DNA from 3 places in the Arthrobacter sp. NPDC056691 genome. Region 3 is predicted to be linked to each of the others. Evidence: riboswitches for the same ligand, from Rfam matches in the RefSeq annotation. Region 3 holds a riboswitch; each other region holds the start of a gene.
What was found. A riboswitch is a leader RNA that binds a small molecule or an ion and turns the genes downstream of it on or off. The one in region 3 is predicted to bind S-adenosylmethionine.
Positions count from the first base shown of each region.

Region 1: it holds a riboswitch for S-adenosylmethionine, as region 3 does, so the genes downstream of both, ACFRAU_RS02430 (LLM class flavin-dependent oxidoreductase) here and ACFRAU_RS17620 (DUF1737 domain-containing protein) in region 3, are expected to answer to the same signal.
Region 2: it holds a riboswitch for S-adenosylmethionine, as region 3 does, so the genes downstream of both, ACFRAU_RS21130 (homoserine O-acetyltransferase) here and ACFRAU_RS17620 (DUF1737 domain-containing protein) in region 3, are expected to answer to the same signal.

Region 1 covers NZ_JBHTXX010000002.1:103,655-106,921, reverse strand. Annotated here, with positions in the region: gene ACFRAU_RS02435 (LLM class flavin-dependent oxidoreductase) at 1-735, opposite strand, end outside; SAM riboswitch class IV at 949-1,057, shown strand; gene ACFRAU_RS02430 (LLM class flavin-dependent oxidoreductase) at 1,094-2,200, shown strand; gene ACFRAU_RS02425 (NtaA/DmoA family FMN-dependent monooxygenase) at 2,214-3,267, shown strand, end outside.
Region 2 covers NZ_JBHTXX010000033.1:57,433-60,699, forward strand. Annotated here, with positions in the region: gene ACFRAU_RS21125 (bifunctional o-acetylhomoserine/o-acetylserine sulfhydrylase) at 1-1,222, shown strand, start outside; SAM riboswitch class IV at 1,328-1,443, shown strand; gene ACFRAU_RS21130 (homoserine O-acetyltransferase) at 1,456-2,649, shown strand; gene ACFRAU_RS21135 (MFS transporter) at 2,864-3,267, shown strand, end outside.
Region 3 covers NZ_JBHTXX010000024.1:29,049-32,315, forward strand. Annotated here, with positions in the region: gene ACFRAU_RS17615 (NtaA/DmoA family FMN-dependent monooxygenase) at 1-1,076, opposite strand, end outside; SAM riboswitch class IV at 1,274-1,389, shown strand; gene ACFRAU_RS17620 (DUF1737 domain-containing protein) at 1,403-1,711, shown strand; gene ACFRAU_RS17625 (rhodanese-like domain-containing protein) at 1,708-2,118, shown strand; gene ACFRAU_RS17630 (O-succinylhomoserine sulfhydrylase) at 2,120-3,267, shown strand, end outside.

The DNA of each region.
Region 1 (3,267 bases), on a different contig from region 3:
GGCCACATGATAGTTCGCCCCGAAGGGCAGGCCGAGCTTTCCGGCGAGCCGGGCACTGGGTCCGGCGCTGGACCCGTGGATCCAGAACCCGGGAGCGTTGCCCTGCGCCGGGTGGACGGTGACTTCCGTGCCCTGCGCTGCGCGGTATTCGCCGGCGAAGAACGCGATGATGTCCTGGACGTCGTTTTCGAAGTTGTCCGCATCACCGGCCACCCGCCCCAGCAGATCGGCCTGGACCTGGAAGCGCTCGGGGAACTTCCTGCCGAACAGCGGCCGCGGGGCCGGGATCACCAGGCCGTCCACCACGCGGTTCCCCGAAGGGCCGGAGGAGGCCGGCGAAGGGGCCAGCGGAGCGGGAGCCCCGGCCTCTTCGGCCGGCACCTTGGGCACCCCGGACCTGCCAAAGCCGAGGTCCACGCGCCCCGGGTACAGGGCGGACAGTGTCCCGATGTTTTCGGCGATCTGCACCGGCCGGTAGTTACCCAGGATTGTGGCCGCCGTTCCCACCCGGATGCTGCTCGTCGCCGCGGCAATGAGGGCGGACAGGACGTGCGGGGCGGAGCCGGCAACGCCCGGACTCAAGTGGTGTTCGGCCAGCCAATAGCGGCTGTACCCCAGCGCCTCTGCCGAGACGGCCAGCGCAATGCTGTTCCGCAGGGCGTCTGCGGCAGTCTGGCCGGCGGAGACGGGGCTGAGATCAAGGACCGAGAGGGGAACCGCGGAAGGCTTGGGCATGGCAGAACACTACGGAGCGTCCGGCGCTGGCCAAACTCCTCCGTCACCGTCCTCAATGTCCGGAAACCGGGGGTAACCGGAGCCCAAAATCCGTCACAAATGAAGGCTGCGCATGACGGAATGCACCGCTGCTTGACGCGGTATTTCCCGAATTGACACCACGAGACCGGCGGTTTGGAAAAGTCCGGCCAGCCCTCCTAGATTCAACGTCTAGGTCCAGAGTCAGCACGCCAAGGACCGGCTCGTGCTGCGGCAACCCTCAGGCATTTGATGGCGGGGTGCTCCGGAAACAGACCTGGCCGCATTGCGGCAAGTGAATGTCGAGACGGCCGTCCGCGGCCCCTAAAAAGAGGGAACCATGCCTTCATTACCCACACCCAAAAACCGTTCCGCCGTGCTCGGCATCGAGCTCGACGGGGACGGCGCGCACCCGGCAGCCTGGCGGTTCGCCGCGCACGAGCCCAACGCCCTGCTGACCGGCAGCCGCATCCGGGAAACCGTGCAGGCAGCGGACGTCGCCGGCTTCCACCTCGCCACCTTCCACGACTCGCGGACCATGGACACCGAAGCCGCCGGGATCGCGGGACGGATCGACGCGGTGCAGCGTGCGGCCTTTGCCTCGCCCGTGACGCGGTCGATCGGCCTGGTGCCCGAGGCGGGCGTGGTCTACACGGAGCCCTTCCACGTGGCCACCCAGCTGGCGAGCCTGGACTATTCCTCCCGCGGCCGGGCAGGGTGGCTGGTCAGCGCAGAGAACACGCCGCAGGAAGCACGTTCGGTAGGCCGCGACGTCCTTCCCGCCGGGGAAGCCGGCGCGGAGGCGGCGGACGTCGTCGAAAGCGCCCGGCGGCTGTGGGATTCGTGGGAAGACGACGCCGTGATCCGGGACGAGGCCACCGGCCGGTTCCTCGACGCGGGCAAGCTGCACTATGCGGATTTCGAGGGAAGCCAGTTTTCCGTGAAGGGCCCGTCCATCATTCCGCGCCCCTTCCAGGGGCAGCTGCCGGTCTTTGCCCCGGCGGCCCTCCTGCCCACCGTCGAAGCCGACGTGGCGCTGGTTACCGCGGCCACGCCGGAGGAGCTGGCGCCGGCAGCCGAGGCTGCAAGGAACGCCGGCGCCCCGCGCACACTCCTGGAACTGGACGTGGTCCTCGACGCCCGTGGCCAGCGGGCAGCCGACCGGCTGGCCGAACTGGAAGCGCACGAGCCATGGCAGGGCGGCGCCCGCTACGTGGGAGACGCGGCCGGGCTGGTGGAGCTCCTCGCCGAGCTGTTCCAGCAGGGCGACGGGGTCCGGATCAGCCCCGCGGTGCTGGACACCGACCTTCCGGAGCTGGCCGCCCTGGTGCTCCCGGAACTTCGGCGCAGCGGCCTGCTGTCCAGCCCCCTCCCGGGCAGCACTCTGCGTGAATCCTTCGGCCTGCCCCGTCCCGCCAACCGCTACGCCGCCGCCGCGGCCCTCTAGAGAGGCCAGACCCATGAGCACCCCGTCGCGCACTGCCGGCAACGGCCAGATCCAGTTCGGCGTCTTCTTCCAGGGCGTCAACCACACCACAGTCTGGCGTGATCCAGAGAGCGGATCCCAGACCGACTTCGAATCTTTCCGCCGGGTGGCACAGACCGCAGAACGCGGCCTCTTCACGGCCTTCTTCCTGGGCGAAGGGCTGCGGCTCCGCGAACACCTGGGCCGGATCCACGAGCTCGACGTCGCGGGCCGGCCGGACGCGCAGACGGCCCTCGCGGCCCTGGCTGCAGTGACCACCAACATCGGACTCGTGGCCACGCAGAACACCACCTACAACGATCCCGCCGACCTGGCCCACCGGCTGTCCAGCCTGGACCTTCTCTCGGGCGGCCGGGCGGCGTGGAACATCGTGACCACGGACAACGCCTGGACCGGTGCCAACTTCCGGCGCGGCGGGTTCCTGGCTCACGAGGACCGCTACATCCGGGCCGAAGCATTCGTCCAGACCGCCAAAGCGATCTGGGATTCCTGGGCTGACGGCGCAATCGCCGGGTCCCGGGGCTCCCGCAGATGGCTGGCCGAGGACGGCATCACCTCCGTCCGCCGCAAGGACGCGAGTTTCGACGTCGAAATCACCGGCCGCCTCCCGCGCTCCGGCCAGCACCACCCGGTCCTGTTCCAGGCCGGCGACTCCCCGGACGGGCGCGACTTCGCGGTCCGCAACGCCGACGTCATCTTCTCCCGGCACGCCGGGCTGGAGGAGGCCAAGAAGTTCCGGGAGGACATTGTGGCCCGGACGCTAAAGGCAGGCCGGCCGGCGGATGACGTCAAGATCTTCCCGGGACAGGAGTTCATCCTGGCACCCACCGCCAAGGAAGCGGAGGAAAAGCACCAGTGGGTCCGCGAACGGCAGGTGGGTCCGCAGACCGCCATTGCGTTCCTGGAGCAGTTCTGGGGCCGCACCCTCAGCGAATACGACCCCGACGGCCCGCTTCCCGGCGTCGACCCCGTCGTAGACGTCACCGACCCCACCCGGGGCAACGCGTTCCATGGAAAGAACGCCCGGG
Region 2 (3,267 bases), on a different contig from region 3:
GACGTCGTTCGTCTTCCCCAGCGCTGAAAGCGCGGCCGACCGCTTCGCGCTGGCCGAGATCGCGCCCATCTACACGCGGATCGGCAACCCGACCCAGGACGCCGTCGAACAGCGGGTCGCCAGCCTGGAAGGCGGGCTTGCCGCGCTGCTCCTGAGCTCCGGCCAGGCCGCCGAGACGTACGCCATCCTCAACGTCGCCGAGGCCGGCGACCACGTGGTGGCCAGCCCCAGCCTCTACGGCGGCACCTACAACCTGCTGGCACACACCCTGAAGAAGTTCGGCGTGTCCGTCACCTTCGTGGCCGACCCGGACAACCTGGAGCAGTGGCGCGACGCCGTGCAGCCGAACACCAAGCTGTTCTTTGCGGAGGTGGTGTCCAACCCCCGGCAGGACGTCCTGGACATCGAAGGTGTTTCCCGGACCGCGCACGAGGCCGGCGTGCCGCTGATCGTTGACAACACCCTGTCCACGCCCTACCTCATCAGGCCGCTCGAGTGGGGCGCGGACATCGTGGTGCACTCGGCCACCAAATACCTGGGTGGACACGGGGCCGCCATTGCCGGTGTCATCGTGGATTCAGGCAACTTCGACTTCAGCAGGGACCCGGAACGCTTCCCGGGCTTTAACACGCCGGACCCCACCTACAACGGCCTGGTCTACGCCCGCGACCTCGGCGCAGGCGGTGCCCTGGGAGCCAACCTGTCCTACATTCTCAAGGCGCGGGTCCAGTTGCTCCGCGACCTGGGCTCCGCGGTGTCCCCGTTCAATGCATTCCTCATCGCACAGGGCCTGGAAACATTGAGCCTGCGCGTGGAGCGCCACGTGGCCAACGCGGTGGCCGTCGCCAGTTGGCTGGAAGCCCGGGGCGATGTGGAGTCGGTGGCCTACGCCGGCCTGCCGTCCAGTCCCTGGTACGAGCGTGGCCTGAAGTACGGGCCCAAGGGCACCGGCGCGGTGGTGTCCTTCACCGTGGCGGGCGGAGCCGAGGCGGGCAAGCGCTTCGTGGACGCCCTGGAACTGCACTCCCACGTGGCGAACATCGGTGACGTCCGCTCCCTCGTCATCCACCCGGCGTCGACCACGCACAGCCAGCTGACTCCGGAACAGCAGGGCGTGGCCGGGGTAGCCCCTGGCCTGGTCCGGCTGTCCGTGGGCCTGGAGCACATCGACGACATCCTGGCCGACCTCGAGGCCGGATTCCGCGCGGCGAAGGGCGCCTGATTCCAGGTGCCGCAGGTGGAACTCCCGGCCCCTGAGCGGGCGGGGAGTCACACAGCCGTCACATTCTTCGCGCAGATGTCCGCCTGTTTCGTAAACTGGGCAACAGGTCATGAGTGCCAGCGACAGCCCCGGCTTGCTGGCCGGCAACCCTCCTTCCGCGGTGGGGTGCCCCGGGTGAAGACCTGGCCTGCCGGACAGCTGCCGGCGGGCAAGCGCGTAGAAGAGGTTTACCCATGACGATTTCCGTCAGCAGCACCGACGTTCCCGCCGGCAAGACGCAAAGCCGCACTGTTCCCAGCCGAGCAGTTCCCGGCGACACGGTTCTTCCCGATGGCACAGTTCTTCCCGACGGCACGGTCCAGTACCTGAATATTGGCAGCCTGGAGCTCGAGGCCGGCGGATTCCTGCCGGACGTCACCTTGGCCTATGAAACCTGGGGAACGCTCAACGCGGAAGGCTCCAACGCCATCCTCGTCCAGCATGCCCTCACCGGCAGCACGCACGTGACGCGTGGCGCCGGTGACGAGGAGGGCTGGTGGGAACAGCTCGCCGGGCCAGGTGCGCCGGCGGACACTGACAGGTTCTTTGTCATTTCCATCAACATCCTGGGCGGCTGTTACGGGTCCACCGGACCGTCGTCGACCGCGCCGGACGGCAAGCCCTGGGGTTCGCGCTTTCCGCTGGTGACGCTCAGGGACTCCACCGTTGCCGAGGCGAGGCTCGCCGACCGGCTCGGCATCGGCAGTTGGCACGCCGTGGTGGGCGGATCCATGGGCGGGGCACGCGCGCTCGAATGGGCAGTGACTTTCCCGGAGCGGGTGCGCCGCTGCGGCGTCATCTCCGTCGGTGCCAGGAGCACCGCCGAACAAATCGCTTTCGCGCAGGCGCAGACCCTTGCCATCCGGCAGGACCGCCACTTCAGCGGGGGCGACTACTACGGCGGCCCGGAACCCGAAGAGGGCCTGGCGCTCGCCCGGCGGATTGCCCACATCACCTACCGGTCCGCCTACGAACTCGATTTCCGGTTCGGCAGGAACGCCCAGGCCGCTGAAGAGCCGCTGCAGGCCGATGCCCTGGCGGGCCGCGGCCGTTACCAGGTGGAGAGCTACCTCGACCACCAGGGCAACAAGCTCGTCCGGCGCTTCGACGCCAACAGTTACATCGCCCTGACGGAAGCACTCATGAGCCATGACGTCACCCGCGGGCGGGGGACACTCAAGGAAGCCCTGGCCCGGGTCACCGCCAACTTCTTCGTGGCCGCCGTCGAGACGGACCGGCTGTACTTTCCCGCCCAGTCGATGGAACTCGCCGAGGCCCTGCCCGGGAATGTGGACGTGCACATGATCGATTCGCCGATCGGCCACGATGGCTTCCTCACGGAGATCGGCCAGCTGAACGCCCAGCTCAGGGAACATTTCCTCAACTGATTCCGGAGCCGTCCTTGGGACCGGAGCCGGCCGCATCGTGGCAACGCCGCCGGCGTACGTGTGCATTTATGCAGATGCGCCCTGCACTATTTGGCGTTGAGCTTGCGTCATCGGCAGACCATACTCGTTGAATCCGGCGTTCGTGGTGCGCATCACACCCATTCGCCACCGACTGGTCCCCGTGGTGTCGAGGAAGACGCCGAAGGAGTTCGCAATGAGTACGGAAAGCTCCGCCGTAAGGCGTGCAGAAGAAACCGACGTCAAGGCCTCAGGCCTCAAAAAAGTTGTCACGGCGTCCATGGCCGGCACCGTCGTGGAGTGGTATGAGTTCTTCCTCTACGCCTCGGCCGCCACCCTGGTCTTCGGCAAGGCCTTCTTCCCCAACGCCGGCACCGAGCTGGACGGCATCATCGCCGCCTTCCTCACATACGCCGTCGGCTTCGTTGCCCGCCCGATCGGCGGGATCGTCTTCGGCCACTTCGGCGACAAGTTCGGCCGCAAGCAGCTGTTGCAGCTGAGCATCATCCTGGTGGGTGTTTCCACCTTCCTCATGGGCTGCCTGCCGACGTTCCAGCAGATCGGGTACTGGGCGCCCGCGCTCCTGGTCTTCCTGCGGTT
Region 3 (3,267 bases):
CCGCCGCTGCGGGCCCGCAGGATCTGCCGCAGGGTGGAACCCGGCGGCGCGGCCTTGGAGAAGTGCTCCAGGGTGCCCTGGTTGCTGTTGGTGCTGAGTTCGGGGAGGGGCGCGTCGAGGTCGAACTGCCTGAAGTCGATGACGGACAGGTAGGAGATCGAGTTGAGCTGGCTGTCGATGTCCCGCTGGGTGAGCTCCCGCCGGGCAGCCCTCAACTCCTCGGCCTCGGCCCTGGAACTGGTCACGGTGGGCTTGAGGACAAACAGCACCTTGACGTCGTCGGGGTTCCGGCCGGCCCCGGCGGCTTCGGCGCGGATGGAGTCCCGGTACGCTTTCATGCCGTCCACGCCGCGGGCCAGGGCAATGGCAACATCCGCGTTCGCCCCGGCGAAGGCCTTGCCCCGGGGCGATGCCCCGGCCTGCACCAGCACCGGCTCCTCCGGCAGCGGTGCCGTGTTCAGCGGTCCCCGGACCTTGAAGAACTCGCCGTCGTGGTGGATCGGCCGGACTTTCGTGTGGTCCGCGAAGATGCCTGCCCGGGTGTCCTCCAGGATGGCGTCCGGTTCCCAGCTGCGCCAGAGCTTGCGGACGACGTCCACGAACTCCTCGGCCTTCTCGTAACGGAGGTCGTGCTCGATCTGCTGGTCCAGTCCGTAGTTCTGCGCGGCGAGGTCGCTGCCGGAGGTCACCACGTTCCAGCCCAGCTGCCCGTTGGAGAAGTGCTGCAGGGTTGCCAGCAGCCGGGCCGCGGTGAAGGGCGGATAGAAGGAGGCGCTGATGGTGGGCACGATGCCCAGGTGCTCCGTGGCGGAGAGCAGGTACGGCACCAGCGCCAGCGGATCGTGCTTCGGCGCAAAGGACGCCTGCGCCAGCGAGACCTCCGCGCTGCCCCCGTAAGTGTCGGGGACGGTGAGCGAGTCCTCGATGATGAACAGGTCCAGCCCCGCCCGCTCGAACTCCCGGACCGCATGCTGATAGGGGGCCGGCTTCTTCCAGTCATAGCCGATTCCGTAGCCGGGCGTGCCCCAGCCCTGAACCCCGAAGCCATGGCCCACAAACCATCCAAAGTGCAGCATGGGAGTCACTGTATTCGCGGTCGAATCATTCACTGTGGCCTGGTTTCATCCGGCGTTACGGCGGTTCATCTTCCGTCATTATCCTCCCGGCCACCGGCTTTGTAACCGCAACGCGGCGTCACACCGGGCCCGATGCGTTACGGAACATGACGGCGGCGGCGGTGCGCGCCGCCGTCGTCAGTGTTACGTTTTTGGGGAGTAATGAGTACCGGCATGAAGCCCTGACTGGCCGGTCGGCAACCCTCCATTCCACGGCGGGGTGCCTCAGGTGAATACTCGGCATATCGACCACTTCGAGCTGCAAGCGTGAGAAAAGGAGATCCGTCGTGTCAGACGCCCCCGCCGTTGCAACGCTGCCGTCCCAGCAGGATAAACCTGAGGAAAAGCTGTCCTACCGCCTGATCACGGGGCCGGACAACCGCGAGTTCTGTGAGCGCATCACGGCGGCCCTGGCCGAGGGATACGTGCTGCACGGCAGCCCCGCAGCCACCTTCAACGGCACCAGCGTCATCGTGGCCCAGGCCGTCATCCTGCCCGCCGCCATCGCCACCGCAGATGCGGCCGTCGCCACCGCAGTGGACCGGCTGGACTTCGACGAGGACCTCACCGCCCAGGCTTTCGAGGGGCACGCATGAGCTACGCCGGAGACCTCACCCCCCAGGACGCCTGGGCAAAGCTCGAGGAAGGCGCCGTCCTGGTGGATGTGCGCACCGAGGGCGAATGGGCGCACATCGGCATTCCGGACACCAAGGCCACGGAGAACGATCCGCTCTTCATCCAGTGGACCTTTCCCGGCGGCATTCCCAACCCCGACTTCGTCGAGCAGCTGAAGCAGCAGGCGCCCGAGGACACCCGGGTGGAGCTGCTGTTCCTGTGCCGCTCCGGCCAGCGCTCCATCGCTGCCGCCACCGCCGCCACGCAGGCCGGCTTCACGGCCTACAACGTTCTCGAAGGCTTCGAGGGTGAGCCTGACCGCTACGGTGAGCGCACCGTGAACGGCTGGAAGAACCGTGGCCTGCCGACAAACCTGGGAAAGAACTAAGTTGACCTTTAATCACGACGCCGCCGGCTGGAGCCCCGATACCCAGGCCGTCCGCGGCGGGCTTGACCGCACCAATTTCCAAGAGACCACCGAACCGGTCTTCCTCAACTCGGGGTTCGTCTACGAGTCGGCAGCAGCCGCCGAGCGCGCCTTCACCGGCGAGGACGAGCGCTTCGTCTACTCGCGCTACGGCAACCCGTCCGTGGCCACCTTCCAGGAGCGCCTCCGCCTGCTCGAAGGCACCGAGGCGTGCTTTGCGACGGCGTCCGGCATGTCCGCCGTGTTCACCGCCCTGGGCGCCCTGCTCGGCGCCGGGGACCGCGTGGTGGCCAGCCGTTCCCTGTTCGGCTCCTGCTTCGTCATCCTCAACGAAATCCTGCCGCGCTGGGGCGTGGAGACGGTGTTCGTGGACGGGCCGGACCTCGAGCAGTGGCGGGCCGCCCTCTCGGTGCCCACCACGGCCGTATTCTTCGAATCCCCGTCCAACCCCATGCAGGAAATCGTGGACATCGCCGCTGTCAGCGAACTCGCCCACGCCGCCGGCGCCAAGGTGGTGGCGGACAACGTCTTCGCCACCCCGCTGCTGCAGCGCTGCGGAGACCTCGGCGCAGACGTGATCGTCTACTCCGGCACCAAGCACATCGACGGCCAGGGCCGCGTGATGGGCGGCGCCATCCTGGGCACCAAGGAATTCATCGACGGACCGGTCAAGCAGCTCATGCGCCACACCGGACCGGCGCTCTCCGCGTTCAATGCCTGGGTTCTCACCAAAGGCCTGGAGACAATGGCGCTCCGGGTGAACCACTCCTCCGCCACGGCGCTGCGCCTGGCCGAATGGCTGGAAACGCAGCCGGCCGTCAACTGGGTCAAGTACCCGCTACTCAAGTCGCACCCGCAGTTCGAACTGGCGGCCAGGCAGATGAAGGCCGGCGGAACGGTCCTCACGCTGGAACTTGCGACGACGGCAGGCCAGTCGGGCAAGGAAGCCGCCTTTGCGCTGCTGGACGCCTTGAGGATCATCGACATCTCCAACAACCTGGGCGACGCCAAGTCGCTGATCACCCACCCCGCCACCACCACGCACCGGGCCATGGGGCCGGAAGGGCGCGCCGCGATCGGGCTCAGCGACGGAGTGGTGCGGCTGTCCGT